3 regions of the Sporacetigenium mesophilum DSM 16796 genome follow, and region 1 is predicted to be linked to each of the others. Evidence: riboswitches for the same ligand, from Rfam matches in the RefSeq annotation. Region 1 holds a riboswitch; each other region holds the start of a gene.
The links. Region 1 has a riboswitch for lysine ahead of BS62_RS10810 (acyl-CoA dehydrogenase). Riboswitches for the same ligand answer to the same signal wherever they lie in the genome.
Positions count from the first base shown of each region.

Region 2: another riboswitch for lysine. It lies ahead of lysA (diaminopimelate decarboxylase); the one in region 1 lies ahead of BS62_RS10810 (acyl-CoA dehydrogenase).
Region 3: another riboswitch for lysine. It lies ahead of BS62_RS03015 (APC family permease); the one in region 1 lies ahead of BS62_RS10810 (acyl-CoA dehydrogenase).

Region 1 is NZ_JCANUR010000013.1:32,200-37,145, reverse strand. It holds gene BS62_RS10815 (electron transfer flavoprotein subunit beta) at 1-763, opposite strand, end outside; gene BS62_RS10810 (acyl-CoA dehydrogenase) at 780-1,919, opposite strand; lysine riboswitch at 2,047-2,225, opposite strand; lysine riboswitch at 2,419-2,598, opposite strand; lysine riboswitch at 2,742-2,920, opposite strand; gene BS62_RS10805 (class I SAM-dependent methyltransferase) at 3,078-3,833, opposite strand; gene BS62_RS10800 (GNAT family N-acetyltransferase) at 3,867-4,331, opposite strand; gene BS62_RS10795 (hypothetical protein) at 4,369-4,557, opposite strand; gene BS62_RS10790 (GNAT family N-acetyltransferase) at 4,598-4,946, opposite strand, start outside.
Region 2 is NZ_JCANUR010000011.1:43,488-48,433, forward strand. It holds gene panC (pantoate--beta-alanine ligase) at 1-118, shown strand, start outside; gene BS62_RS09885 (response regulator transcription factor) at 214-873, shown strand; gene BS62_RS09890 (sensor histidine kinase) at 863-2,287, shown strand; lysine riboswitch at 2,345-2,519, shown strand; gene lysA (diaminopimelate decarboxylase) at 2,657-3,979, shown strand; gene BS62_RS09900 (hypothetical protein) at 4,030-4,254, opposite strand; gene BS62_RS09905 (AAA family ATPase) at 4,438-4,946, shown strand, end outside.
Region 3 is NZ_JCANUR010000001.1:593,234-598,179, reverse strand. It holds gene BS62_RS03020 (amidohydrolase) at 1-1,280, opposite strand, end outside; gene BS62_RS03015 (APC family permease) at 1,293-2,684, opposite strand; lysine riboswitch at 2,805-2,987, opposite strand; gene BS62_RS03010 (prolyl-tRNA synthetase associated domain-containing protein) at 3,078-3,566, opposite strand; gene BS62_RS03005 (GyrI-like domain-containing protein) at 3,661-4,284, opposite strand; gene BS62_RS03000 (glycine betaine uptake BCCT transporter) at 4,435-4,946, opposite strand, start outside.

The sequences.
Region 1 (4,946 bases):
TTAGTTTTTCAACTATTATTTGTGCTCCTTCTTTTGCATCTACATCAAATACTTTACCAGCAGATTTTGCTCCCTTAGTAAATGATTTTTTAACTTTAGTTGGAGAACCTTTAAGACCCATATTTGCCATATCAACTTCTATATCATTAACATTCCATATTTCTACTTGCTTTTCTCTATAAGCATCAAATATGCCTCCTACACTCATGTATCTAGGCTCATTCATTTCCTTTAATGTAGTTATAAGACATGGAGTTTTAACTTTTATTTTGTGGTATCCATCTTCAAATACTCTTTTTAATACAAGATCTTTTTCATATACATCTAGATCTTCTACGTAACTTACGTGAGGTATTTGTAAATGTTCTGCTATTTGAGGTCCAACTTGTGCTGTATCCCCATCTATTGCCTGTCTTCCAGCTATTATAAGATCATAATCTAATTTTTTAAGTGCTCCTGCTATTGTACTTGATGTAGCCCAAGTATCTGCTCCTGCAAATGCTCTATCACTTAAAAGTATTGCTCTATCTACACCCATTGCAAATGATTCTCTTAATGCTTCTTCAGCTTGTGCTGGTCCCATAGTAATTACTGTAATATGAGCTCCTATTTCATCCTTAAGTCTTAAAGCAGCTTCAAGTCCACTCTTATCATCTGGATTTATTATACTTGGTATCCCATCTCTTATTAATGTTCCTGTTTTAGGATCAAGTCTAACTTCTGTAGTATCTGGTACTTGTTTTATACAAACAACTATATTCATCTTTAATCCCCCCTATTTATTTAAGTACGTTTGCTGATATAACCATTCTTTGAACTTCTGAAGTTCCTTCATATATTTCAGTTATCTTTGCATCTCTCATCATTCTTTCAACTGGATATTCTCTTGTATATCCATATCCACCGTGTAGTTGTACTGCCTTTGTTGTAACTTCCATTGCAGTTTCTGAAGCATATAATTTCGCCATTGCAGCTTCTAAAGAATAAGCTACTCCTCTATCCTTAGCTTTAGCAGCCTTGTAAACAAGTAATCTTGCTGCTTCAGTTTTAGTGCTCATATCTGCAACTTGGAATTGAGTATTTTGGAAGTATGATATTGGCTTTCCAAATTGTCTTCTTTCTTTAACATAAGAAACAGTTTCATCTATTGCTCCTTGAGCTATACCTAAAGCTTGAGCTGCTATTCCTATACGTCCACCGTCTAGCGTTTTCATAGCTATACCAAAGCCTTTACCTTCTTTACCAAGTAAGTTTTCTTTTGGAATTCTGCAGTTTTCAAATATAAGTTCACAAGTTGCAGACCCTTTTATACCAAGTTTGTGCTCTTGTTTTCCTATGCTGAATCCTTCAGTTCCCTTCTCAACTATAAATGCTGATATTCCTCTTGTTCCTTTAGATTTATCTGTCATTGCCATAACTATGTAAGTTTCAGCATATCCAGCATTAGTTATAAATATCTTAGAACCATTTAATATGTATTCATCTCCATCTAAAACTGCTGTAGTTTGTTGTCCAGCAGCATCTGTTCCTGCATTAGGTTCAGTTAATCCAAATGCCCCTAATTTTTCTCCCTTTGCAAGTGGAGTTAAATATTTTTGTTTTTGTTCTTCTGTTCCAAATTCATATATAGGTGCTGCACATAATGAAGTATGAGCTGAAACTATTACCCCAGTAGTTCCACAAACCTTAGATAATTCTTCTACTGCCATAGCATAAGCTAAATTATCTGCACCTTGACCGCCATATTTCTTAGGAAAAGGTATTCCCATAAAGCCATATTTCGCTAATTTTTTAACAGTATTTATTGGAAATTCTTCCTTTTCATCTACCTCTTGAGCAAAAGGTTTAACCTCTTTGTCAGCAAATTCCTGATACATTTTTTGGAGCATGTTATGCTCTTTTGAAAAACAAAATTCCATTGTAATTCCCCCTTTGATTATTGGACTATATTGTTTGTGGTTATGAATAAAAGACGTTGAAAGATTTCCAGTACTTTTTCCTGCAATAGAAAAAAGCTACTCATGTAATGAAAACCCTTCTTTTCACTACATAAATAGCTCTCCATAATAAACTATGGCAGTTATAGGGCATTTCTGCTCTATACCCAAGAACACACTTAAGAACAAATATATTCTTTCGGCAAAGAAACCATTCACCTTTAATATCGGAGGTTCTTCTCCTTAACACCTAAAGGTTACCCTTTTCTTCGCACCTCTATTTATGATAATTTTTAATTTTTCCTTTATTCATAATCTTTATTTATTACTTGAATTTATTGTAAATCATTGTCTAAAGTTTGTCAATCATATTTTTACAGTCGTAATTTTCAGAAAATACCGCAATTTAATATATGTATATGTAGTTAATTTTCTTATAATTTAAAAGAGCTATTTATGTAATGAAAATCTTTATTTTCACTACATAAATAGCTCTCCATAATAATCTATGGCAGTTATAGGGCATTTCTGCTCTATACCCAAGAATACACTTAAGAACAAATATATTCTTTCGGCAAAGAAATCATTCACTTTTAGTATCGAAGGTTCTTCTCCTTAACACCTAAAAGTTACCCCTTTCCTTTGCGCCTCTATTTATGTTAATTATTGTTTTTATAATATTCTCAATATTCTTAATCTAATTATATATCTACAGTTATATTTTGTCAATTAATTTCATGGAAGTTTTTAGAAAATATTAGAAATTAAAAAAGCTATTTATGTAATGAAAATTTTTATTTTCATTACATAAATAGCTCTCCATAACAATCTATGGCAATCATAGGGCTTTGTGCTCTATAACCAAGAACATACTTAAGAACAAATACATTCTTTCGGCAAAGAAATCATTCACCTTTAGTATCGGAGGCTCTTCTCCTTAACACCTAAAAGTTACCCATTTCCTTCGCACCTCTATTTATGTCTAGTTACGTCACATTCCTATTGTTGTTTTTATTTGTAATTTTTGAAGTATCCTATGTTTTTATTATATATTTTTATCCATATATTGTCAATATTGTTTCATATTTGATTTTTTAATCATAATATATTTTTTGATTATTTTAGCCTATATTCATAATCCTATTTTTTAATTGCTCTCGTTGTATAGAAAGTTGGTATATTGAATTCATGTAGTTTACCTGCACCGTTTGTATCTTGATATATATCTGTTAGCATAAATCCTGCCTGTAATTGTCCACCTATTTGTTCTTCAATGGTATGTGAGAATTGAATTCCCCAGTCATTTTTTATTGAATCATCATACTGTTGATTATCCTTTAGCGGGTTAAATGGCAATTTATAGGTTACCTTTGTTTCTTCGTCATTGAAAATATAATTAATACCATTATCTAGTCCTGATAATAATATTCCGCCTTTTTTTAACACCCTATAACATTCTTTCCATATAGGAAGAACATCCTCAACATAGCAATTAGAAACTGGATGAAAGATCAAGTCGAAGGACGCATCCTCAAAAGGCAAAGGCTTTGTCATATCCGCCCTAACTGTTTTAATATCGTAGCTTTCTCTTTTCGCTACTTCATTTTCACTTAACAATTGTTTTTCTGAGTAATCCAATACCGTACACTTTGCACCTAATGCAGTAAATATAGGCATTTGCTGACCACCACCAGAAGCTAACCCTAATATTTTTTTATTCTTCATTTCACCAAACCATTCCTTTGGTACTGGTTTGGTAGGTGTCAGTAAGACAAACCACTCATTATTTTTAGCTTTTTCAAAAATATCGTGGCTAATAGGTTGGCCCCATTCCCAGCCTTCCTCAACCCACTTATCAAAAATTTTGGAGTTAATTTCTGTATAATTTTTATCCATATAAACCGCTCCCCTTTTTATATATTAATCAGTTTAATAAACATAAACTTCTGACTGCCATTTATCTATCCATCCATCATATACAAAACCTAATTTAAGCAACAAATTTTTAGAAGGAATATTTTCTTTTTCAGTCATGGCTATTATTTCACAGCCGGAATATTCTGCTTTAAGTTTTGGTAATAATACTTTCAAAACTTCACTTATATATCCTTTTCGAGAATGAACTGGATCAATAGTATATCCAATTGTAATAGTTTTTTCTTTTTTTACTAGATATAAATCTCCTAAAAGATTATCTGTGGTATTATGAACAATAGCAAGTTGAATTCCATTTTCAACATTTAAAGGAACTAATAATGCTTCTCTATATTCATCTTTAGTTAAATTCTTAAAACTTTGATGCTTCATCCACTCTTCGTTATTTCTATAAATCATGAATGAGTCTAAATCTTTTTCTTCAAAGGACCTTAATATACATCTATCCGTTTCAATCACAAAATCACCCCATTTTAAATTTTTTTGTAGCTAATGTTTACTGACTTTTATCTTTTCTAAATATTAAATTTGTTATAGTTCCTAAAATAAAAGCAGGTATTGTACTCAATATCAATATCCCAATTATAATATTAAACGATATATTATATACTTGAACTACAGGTAAAACTACAGAGATTATATAAAATATTATATAATCTAATTTTCTAAACGATGAAAAATTCATGTTATCCCCCTATCCTAAATACTTCATTAGCTACTTAATACTATATTTCTATCCAATATCTTTGAGTTGTTTCTCCGTCTTTAGTAACTTCATTTTCTAATACTCCGCCATTATTTATTATAGTTCTTGCTGATGCAATATTTTTTTTATTACAAATAATTAATACTCTTTTCATACCTAATCCTTCTACTATTGATAGTGCTAACGCAAGTGCTTGAGTTGCATATCCTTTTCTACGTTCAGAAGGCCTTATTCCATAACCTATATGCCCTCCATGGTTTAGTAAATAATCATTTAACTCATGCCTTATATGTAAAGAACCATAAATTTTCTTATTTTCATCTACTAAAAAATATATTGAAGCTGGGACAAAACCTTTGTCATATGCT
Region 2 (4,946 bases), on a different contig from region 1:
AATATTAGATTCTAAGTCATTTGAAAATATAGAATTTATAAATAAGGATGTTATAATAGCTATAGCTGTTAGATTTGGAAAAACTAGATTAATAGACAATATATATTTAAAAGTTTAGTGTATAATAAAGACTGTTGATAATTTTATCAGCAGTCTTTATTTATTCACACAAATTCCATAAATGTTTGGTAAAATAAGTATAGAGGTGATAAAATGTACAAAATTTTGGTAGTTGAAGATGACATTGATATACAAGAATTAATAAAAGAATTTTTAGTAAGTCAAGAATATGAAGTAGATGTAGCAAGCGATGGAATTGAAGGTATGAACATGTTTAACGAGAATGAGTATAATTTAGTAATGCTAGATATAATGCTTCCTAATATAGACGGGTATTCTCTTTGCAAGATGATAAGAGCCAAATCGGATGTTCCTATTATGATGTTAACGGCATTAGACGATGAAAAAGATGAGGTTAAGGGATTTGAACTAGGGGTTGATGATTATATTACAAAGCCATTTTCATTTAACATACTTATAAGAAGAGTTGAAGCTGTACTTAGAAGATACAACAAAGTAGACAAGCTTAATATTTTAAAATTTGAAGAAATACACATGGATGTAGATGCCTATAAAGTATATGTAGAAGAAAATGAAATAGAGCTTACTACAAAGGAATTTGAAATATTGAAGATGTTACTTGAAAACAGAGGCAAGGTATTAAGTAGAGAAGTTATGTTAGATAAGCTATGGGGATATGAATACTTTGGTGATGCAAGGGTTATAGATACACATATAAAAAACATAAGACAAAAAACGGGAATGCAATATATAAAAACTGTTAAAGGAATAGGATATAAAATTGATAAGTAATTTAATTAATAAAATAAAAAACAATATAGCTTATAAAATATTTTTTATAACTAGTACTTTGCTATTGTCTATGGCCTTTATAATTTATACAACTATGTATATTGAATTACCTAATTATTATTATAGATACAAAGCTGAGAGTTTAGAAAAAGGGGTTAAGAAATTAGTAGGTAAAGTAGATGGCTTAACATTTTTAGAATCAAAAGGGTTGTTAGATGAATTCTGTGAAGAATATAATGTGCAACTTACTATTTACGACTTAGAAGGAAATATTTTATATATACCTTTTAATATTATACAACTAGGTGGTATTTCGCAAGAACCAGCAACAGATTTATACAAAGAAAATCCAAATGAAAAATATATATATCTAGAAGCCTCTCCAGTAAAGTTCGAAGATAGAGTAACTGTGTTTAAGGTTAATGCAACACTACAACCTATTGATGAGGCAGCTACTGTAATTTTAAGGTTTGCACCTTATATAGGGGTAATAATATTGTTAATGTCTATTATAAGTGGATATATATACTCCAAACTAATATCAAAGCCCCTTATACAATTAAACTATGTAGCAAAGAGAATGATTGGTCTTGATTTTGATACAAAATGTGAAGTTTATTCTCAAGATGAATTAGGTCAACTTTCAAATAGTTTAAATGAACTTTCATTTAGTTTACAAAACACCATGAATGAATTAACACAAGCAAATAAAAAACTACGAAATGATATAGAAAGAGAAAGAGAACTAGAAGAACAAAGAAAGATATTTGTAGCTACTATATCACATGAACTAAAAACTCCTATAACTGCTGTAAAAGGACAACTTGAAGGAATGATATACAATATTGGTTCTTATAAAGATAGGGATAAATATCTTAAAAGGTCTTTTGATATTATGGAACATATGGAAAAACTAGTTTATGAAATGATGGAAATATATAAACTTGAGAGCACTGAATTTAAACCAAGTGTACAAAATATAAACATATCAAATATGGTATACGATATATCAAAGGGCTTTGAATACTTTTTAATATCTAAGGATCTAACTATAGTAAATAAAATACAAGATAACTTATATATAAAGGGTGATCAACAACTTATTAGAAAAGCAATATCAAATGTAGTTAATAATGCTGTAAAATACTCAAAAGAGAAAGAAAAGGTAATTATTAGACTATATGAAAGAGATAGTAACATAGTACTAGAGGTTTTAAATACAGGAGCGTTTATAGAAGAAGAAGAATTAACCAAAGTTTTTGAACCTTTTTATAGATTGGAGAAGTCTAGAAATAGAAATACAGGGGGAAGTGGACTAGGTCTTTATATAGTTAAAAAAATATTAGAGTTAAATAATATAAGTTATGAGTTAAAAAATGTAGAACAAGGTGTATTATTTACTATAATATTTTAAAAATTATGTTTACAAATTTACAAATTGTAGTATAATATAATTTAATAAAAATAAATACAAAAAGATAGAGGTCGCGTTATCAAATAGTACTATTGTGGAGATAAGCACAGTGAAACAATAGGAAAGGTGCTAACGCCGAAATGTATAAACGATGCTTTAAGTTTATATGTTGGTGTTGTGCAAAACATGTACAACATTGTCACAAAGAGATTTGTGGAGAGCTATCTTAAGTTCGTGAGTGCTAATAAACGTTTTTGAATTAGTATTTAAGAGCCTAAGGATAGTATATTCCTTGGGCTTTTTTTATTACGAAAATTAAGATGTTACTGCAAAATCTCCATTGTATTATAACTTATGGAGGTAATGATTATGATTGAAAGAGTAAATGGAACACTATACTTTGATGGATGCAACACTGTGGAGTTAGCTAAAAAATACAAAACACCACTATATGTAATTTCTGAGAGTATTCTTAGAGAAAAGGGAAGCGAAGTAAGAACTAGTTTTTTAAATAAATACGAAAATGTTAGAGCTGTTTATGCATCAAAGGCATTTTTGAATTTAGCCATATGTAAGATTGTACAAAGAGAAGGGTTAGGTTTAGATGTAGTATCTGGTGGAGAATTATATGTTGCTATAAGCGCTAATTTTCCTATGGAGGATATAATATTTCATGGAAATAATAAGTCAAAGGAAGAACTTATTATGGCAGTTCAACATGGAGTAGGCAGAATAGTAGTAGATAGTATAAGTGAACTAGAGTTGCTAGAAGAAATTTGCAAAAACTTAAATAAAGAAGCTAATATATTATTTAGGATTACTCCAGAAGTAGGCGCTAATACTCATAGATATATAAGTACAGGTCAAAAGGATTCAAAGTTTGGAATTCCATTACTTCAAATAGATGAAGCTATAAAAATAGCTATATACTCAAAGTATATAAATTTTAAAGGTATTCATTTTCATGTAGGATCTCAACTATTTTCAAATGAATCGCACTTAAAAGCGTTAAGAGTAGCTATAGGCTGGATAGAACATATAAAAAATGAATACAATTACGAAATAGAAGACCTAAATATAGGCGGAGGATTTGGTATAAAATACGTTGAGGGCGATATAGAAGTTGGTTTAAATGAGTTTTTAGAACCGGTAATGAAAGAATTAGAAGATGAGTTTGAAAGAAGAAATTTAAAAAGACCATGTGTAATAATAGAACCAGGGAGATGGTTTGTAGGAAGTGCTGGAATAACATTATACAATGTAGGAAGTATAAAAAATATAGAGGGTGTTAGAAAATATGTATCAATTGATGGAGGCTTAAGTGATAATCCAAGAGTAGCACTTTATGATGCTAAATACTCTGCAATAGTTGCTAATAAAGCAAATGCTATAGAAAAAGAAATAGTAACACTAGGTGGAAAATACTGTGAATCAGGGGATATACTTATTAAAGATATAGAGTTACCTATAGTAGAAAGAAATGATATATTAGCTGTATTAAATACAGGTGCATATAATGACTCAATGTCTAGTAATTATAATAAGGCACTAAGACCTGCTGTTGTTTTAGTAAGTGAAGGAAATAGTTATGTTATTAAAAAAAGAGAAAGCTACGAAGATTTAATATCTAAGGATATTGTTCCACCTTGTTTAATAAATCTAGATGAAGCTGCATATGACGAAATAATCTAAAGCCTTAATGTGGATTTTCCACAATAAGGCTTTTTTTGAGCAACGAAATTTTAATTATAAACATCTAATCCTACTCCGAGTAGGGAAGATAATGCAATCAAAGCAAAAAGAGCTATCATATAAACTCTATCAAAATCCTTACTAGCAATACTTTTCTCTACAGCATATATACAAAATAAAAGTATACTGCCTAATACAAATATTATATACCTCCCCATGCCAAAAGTATTAATAAAGGACTCAATAACATTGAAAAACGCATTAGAATTACTCATAAACCCCCCACCCCACCAAATATAATAATTAACAATTGATATAGAAATAGTTATATATTTAAAAATATTTAACTATATATAATACTATAAAAAGAATTATATATAGTTAAATATTTAAATATTGTAAAAAATCTGAAAATTCAAAAGGCTTGTTATACAATATTTTATGCAGGGGGAAGTAACTTGAGTCATATAAAAAACATAAAAATAGAAAATTTTAGAAAGCTAAAAAGTATAGAACTGAAAGATACAAAAAACATAAATATACTAATAGGAGAAAACAATAGCGGAAAGACTAGTATACTTGAGTCAATAATGTTTTTAGAATACCCGGAGGATATAAATAGATTAATTTTATTGTATAAAATAAGAGAAGTATTAAAAAATAACGAAAAAAGAAGTTGGTATAAATCATTTATAAATATGTTTAATAAAGAATTGGAGACAAAAAATATATCTTTTAGCGCTCAAGTTGAAAATAAAAAAATACAAATAAGTATAGGTGGGTACGAAGAATATTTATTTAGATTAGTAGATGAAGAACTGCCTATATCAGTATTTAGTGGGAAATATAAGTTTACTATAGATGATAAAAAATATGAGAAGAACTTTTCACTAAGAGAAGATAATTACGAAATTTTATATAAAGACAACAATTTATTTATTCCTATGAAGTATATATCTCCTATAGA
Region 3 (4,946 bases), on a different contig from region 1:
ATACTAATTGGAGCACCTAATTTGTATAAGGTATTAAAAGCATATGATGTAGATGCTAACTCTTTTCCTACACGATCTTCTACTATTTGAATATCATAGTCTAAGAAAATAGGTTGATACATAACAGGTATATTTAGCTTAGCAATTCTATTTAGCTGTTCCATACTACTTATTTGGCAATGAACAATTCCATGACGAAGGTTGTTATTTCCGTCTTTCATGGTTTTTTCATAGGCATTTATAACACTTTCTACAGCTCCATCACCAATTGCATGAGTTGCTACCCTAATTCCATTTTCTGTTGCTAAGTCAACTAAATCTTGTAATTGTTCATCACTTAATGCTGCTACGCCCCTAACTCCAGGAGCATCTTTATAATCATCTAACATTAAAGCTGTTCTAGCACCTAGTGAACCATCTTTGAATAACTTTAGTGCACCCTTTGATAAGAACTTTTCATCATATGCTCCATATTTATGCTCAGTTTGCAGATATGTTTTGAAATCATTTATATCTTGGAAATTATATTGATAACCATATCTTAACTTAGTTTTTTCGTCAGCATATATATTATTTATAATATCAAACATTTTCTTAAATTCTTTGCTCATAATGTCACATGATTGAATAGACGTTATACCAACACTTAAAGCGTAATTTGCGCCTAGTAAAAATTCTTTTTCTATATCTTCATCACTTTTATTAGGTATAGCTGAACGAATTAAAGCAGTGGCATTTTCGTTAAATACTCCATTTGGCTTATTATCATCTCCAAGTTCAATTACTCCACCATCTACAACAGTGTTTTCATCTACCCCTAACATCTCTACAGCCTTACTATTTCCTACTGCAACGTGTATACATACTCTATCAAATACTATTGGAATTTCTGTAGATATTTTATCTAAATCAAATCTATTTATTAATCTCTTTTCACCAGATACAAAATAATCTTGATTCCATCCACGGCCATATAATGCAGTTAGTCCTTTATTTTCTTTTATATACTTTCTACCTATTTCAATAATATCATCTATTGATCTTGCACTTGTTAAATCACATGAGCTTATTGAATCTCCAACTGATGCAATATGCAAATGACTATCGTTAAACCCTGGTAAAACAGTTTTTTCTTGTAAATCTATAATGTTATCAGAATTGTTTTTTAGTATTTCTTCATTAGTCCCAATTTCCTTAATAACTCCATTTTCAATTAAAACTGCTTCACAAAAATTATTTTTTTCGACATATATTTTTCCGTTTTTTAAAATTGTAATCATAAGACAATCCCCCTATTGAATGTTTCTTCTAGCTTTATTTTTTCTATCAAAGTATATATAAAATATTATACCAATTGCTGGAACAAGTAACCCTATTATTGAAGTTTGAGGATCTTCGATAAATGTATTTACCATTAACCCTAAGAATACTAAAGTTGTTAATATTACTGTAACAGGATATCCAATTACTTTGTAAGGTCTTTCAGCAGTTGGGAACTTTCTTCTATAAATCATAACTGCATATACCCCTAGTGTATTAAACAACATTCCTGAGAATACAACTAATGAAGTTAACTGATTTAAGTCTCTTAATAATACTAATACAATAGATATTATACATTGTACTATTAAAGCATTATGAGGAACTTTGTGTACAGGGTGTAATTTTTTAAAACTTTCAAAGAAGTGACCTTCTTGGCTCATTGCATAATACATTCTAGGGAATGCTAATATACATCCATTTAAAGCTCCAAACATTGCTATTACCATGCCTACTATAACTAATATACTACCTGTATTTCCCATTAACTTTTGTGCTGCATGTGTTCCTAAGTAATATTCATTGCTTGCTATTAAACTTTGAATTTCTTCAAAAGGTATAACTCTGTATATAGAATAATTGAATAATGTATATAATATCGTTATTGAAACTATTGATATAATTATTGCAAGAGGTAGGTTTTTCTTAGGGTTCTTTACCTCTTCAGCTACAGTATTTAAATTTGTCCATCCTTCATATGCCCACAAACTTGCAACAACTGCAAAAGCTACCATACTAATAATTGCTCCGAAGTTAAAATCGCCAGTTACTGGAGCTAAACTTAAATCAGGTGTTACCTTTCCAAATATAAGTCCTAAAACCATTATAATTCCAATAGGTATTAATTTTGCAACCATTGATATATTTTGAAGTCTAGATCCGAATTTAACGCCAAAATAATTTACAACTGTTAATATTATTATAAGTGCAATAGCAACAAATTTAACTGTCCATTCTCCCATAGGAAGTATTGCAGTTAAAGCACTTGGAAGTGCAATTGCCAGTGCTGCAATAGAACCAGGCCCTGCTATTAACCAGTTATTAAAACCACTTAAAAAACCAACTATAGGTGAATATGCTTTACTTAAATATACAGTAAGTCCTCCAGCTCTTGGGTCTGATGCACCGAGTTCTGCGTAACAAATACCACCTAATAACGATATTACTCCTCCCAAAACCCAAGTCAATAAGGCTAGCCCTAAACTCATTCCAGTTCTCATTAATACATATGAACCTAGATAAAATATTCCAGAACCAACCATTATACCGCCTAAAATACTTACTCCACCAAATAAACTAATTTCTTTTTTAAAACCCGAATCCCCACTTTGAATTTGTTGTGATTGTGCTGAGTTATTGTTCATTGTTTTCCTCCCATTTTCTTCCATATTAAAAAATTGTAATAAAAAAACACCTAACAGGCTTGTCAGGTGCTTATGTAAACATAGCAAAGCTAAAGACAATCCTCTCTCCTTTCTGGCTCAATGTGAGATAGCACAACATCAAAGTATCGAGCATATACAATGATGACAGTCCTGTACCTATTTGATACAGACCCAGCAACAGACTTTGGTATCTGATGCTTCGGCGGTGGCTCCTTTTACTATATGTCATAGGTTCCCGACCTCGATATAGTTACTCTTAACAACCGCGCCTCTACCTCACCCTTAAGGATGAGGATTTTTATGAAGTTTTGATTTTTTATAGCTTAACACTATATTAATATGTTGTCAACATTTTCTATATTACTATTTGTTCTAAATGTTCAAATAGTGAATTTTATTTCCATTTTGTTCCACTAGCTTTTTAAGGCCGTCAAAAGCAATCCAAACTGTCGCTGTATTTTCATTAGGATGAACACCAAGTTTTTCTTTATTTATCAAATCTCTATCAAATACAACCTCAACTAAATGATCTTCATCATTTACAACACCTAGAGGAGTTACGGCACCTTTACTAAGGTTTAAATATTTTGATAGTCTTTCTTCAGATGCAAAACTCAAACCAGTAGTCCCAAGTTGCTCTCTTATATTTTTTAGGTCTGCTTGCTTGTCCTTGTTTAGTACAACAAGAAAATGTCTTTTTCCCTTTGCATCTCTAATAAATAAATTCTTGCATACATCTCCATGATCAGAAATACCTAAATCATCCATTTCCTCTATTGTATAAACTGGTGGATGGTTTGTCACCTCGTATGAAATGTTTAATTCATCAAGTTTTTGAAATACCTTTTGTTGCTGTTCCATGTTATCCCTCCTATTTAATAAAATTCCCTAATACTATTATAACCTTTATTCCCAATTAATGGTACTTATATACTAATATTATATTCAATATAATCTAAATCTCTTTTACAGAAAATCTTAAAACAGTTTTTAACTTAGAACTCTCTGTTTTTCTTGGATCTGATAGATATATTTCTCTGTGAAGTTTACTAGCTCTTGTATACCCATTTTCATCACAAAACTTCTCCATTTTATCAAAGCTTTCAGGCTCATCATCAAAACTTCCTATGTGCATAATTTGACAACTTAATCCATCAGTTATTTCACCAAATACTAATTTATCAAGAAATGGATTTGACTTTTTCTTTTTTGTTTGTTCTAAAAATTTCTCAAATAATTCATTTGTCAAAAAATCTGGTTGTCTTATCATTATTGTGTATTTAAAATTATCCTTATCAGTTGCTGGCTTTGTCTTATCAATTAAGTCCCAAATTCCCTCAAGTGGAAAAACTGTATATTCATAGTATCCATTTGGAACGTAATTGCTTTTATATGACATTTTAACAGCATAACTTACACTATATAATGCTTCTGTTGCCTTTGCAAATTCCTCATTATTTGGGTTTCCACTACCACTAACCATTATATATGGCATCTTAGGAACATCAATAATTGTTGGCGTTGTTTTTGGTACATAAATGTGCTTATATGTTTTTCTATACTCTATCTTTTGGCTCATATTTGCGCTCCTTTGTATATTTTTAAGCGTTTTAATCTCTAGTTTATTATAACATAATTTGGAAATCCCTAACCTATATCTGTTAATAACTTTATACACTAAAAAGCGCCAGCACGATTAATAATAACCTTACTGGCACTTTATCAAATATTACTGTTCACTTTTTAGTGCTTTCCAGAGAGATACACATGCAAAAATCATTACAAAAATAAATGGGAACGCCGCAGCAACTGAAGCTGTTTGAAGTGCCTTTAATCCTCCTGCAAGAAGTAATGATGTTGCAAGAAGTGATTGAATTATACCCCATATAATTTTCTTTGAATTTGATGGATTAAGGTCTCCATTAGAGCTAAGCATTCCTAAAACAAACGTAGCAGAGTTTGCTGATGTTATAAAGAATGTGCATAACAAGAATATTGCAATAACTGAAAGTATTGTTCCTAATTTATAGTGACTCATAACAACAAAGAACCCTGTTTCAGGAAAAGCTGCAATATTTTTTAATGCTTCTATATCTAAAACACCATTAATTCCTAAATTTAATCCCATTGTTCCAAATGTAGCAAACCATATAAATGATGCTATTGATGGTGCAACTATAACACCTAAAATAAACTCTCTTATTGTTCTTCCCCTTGATATTCTAGCTATAAAAGTTCCTA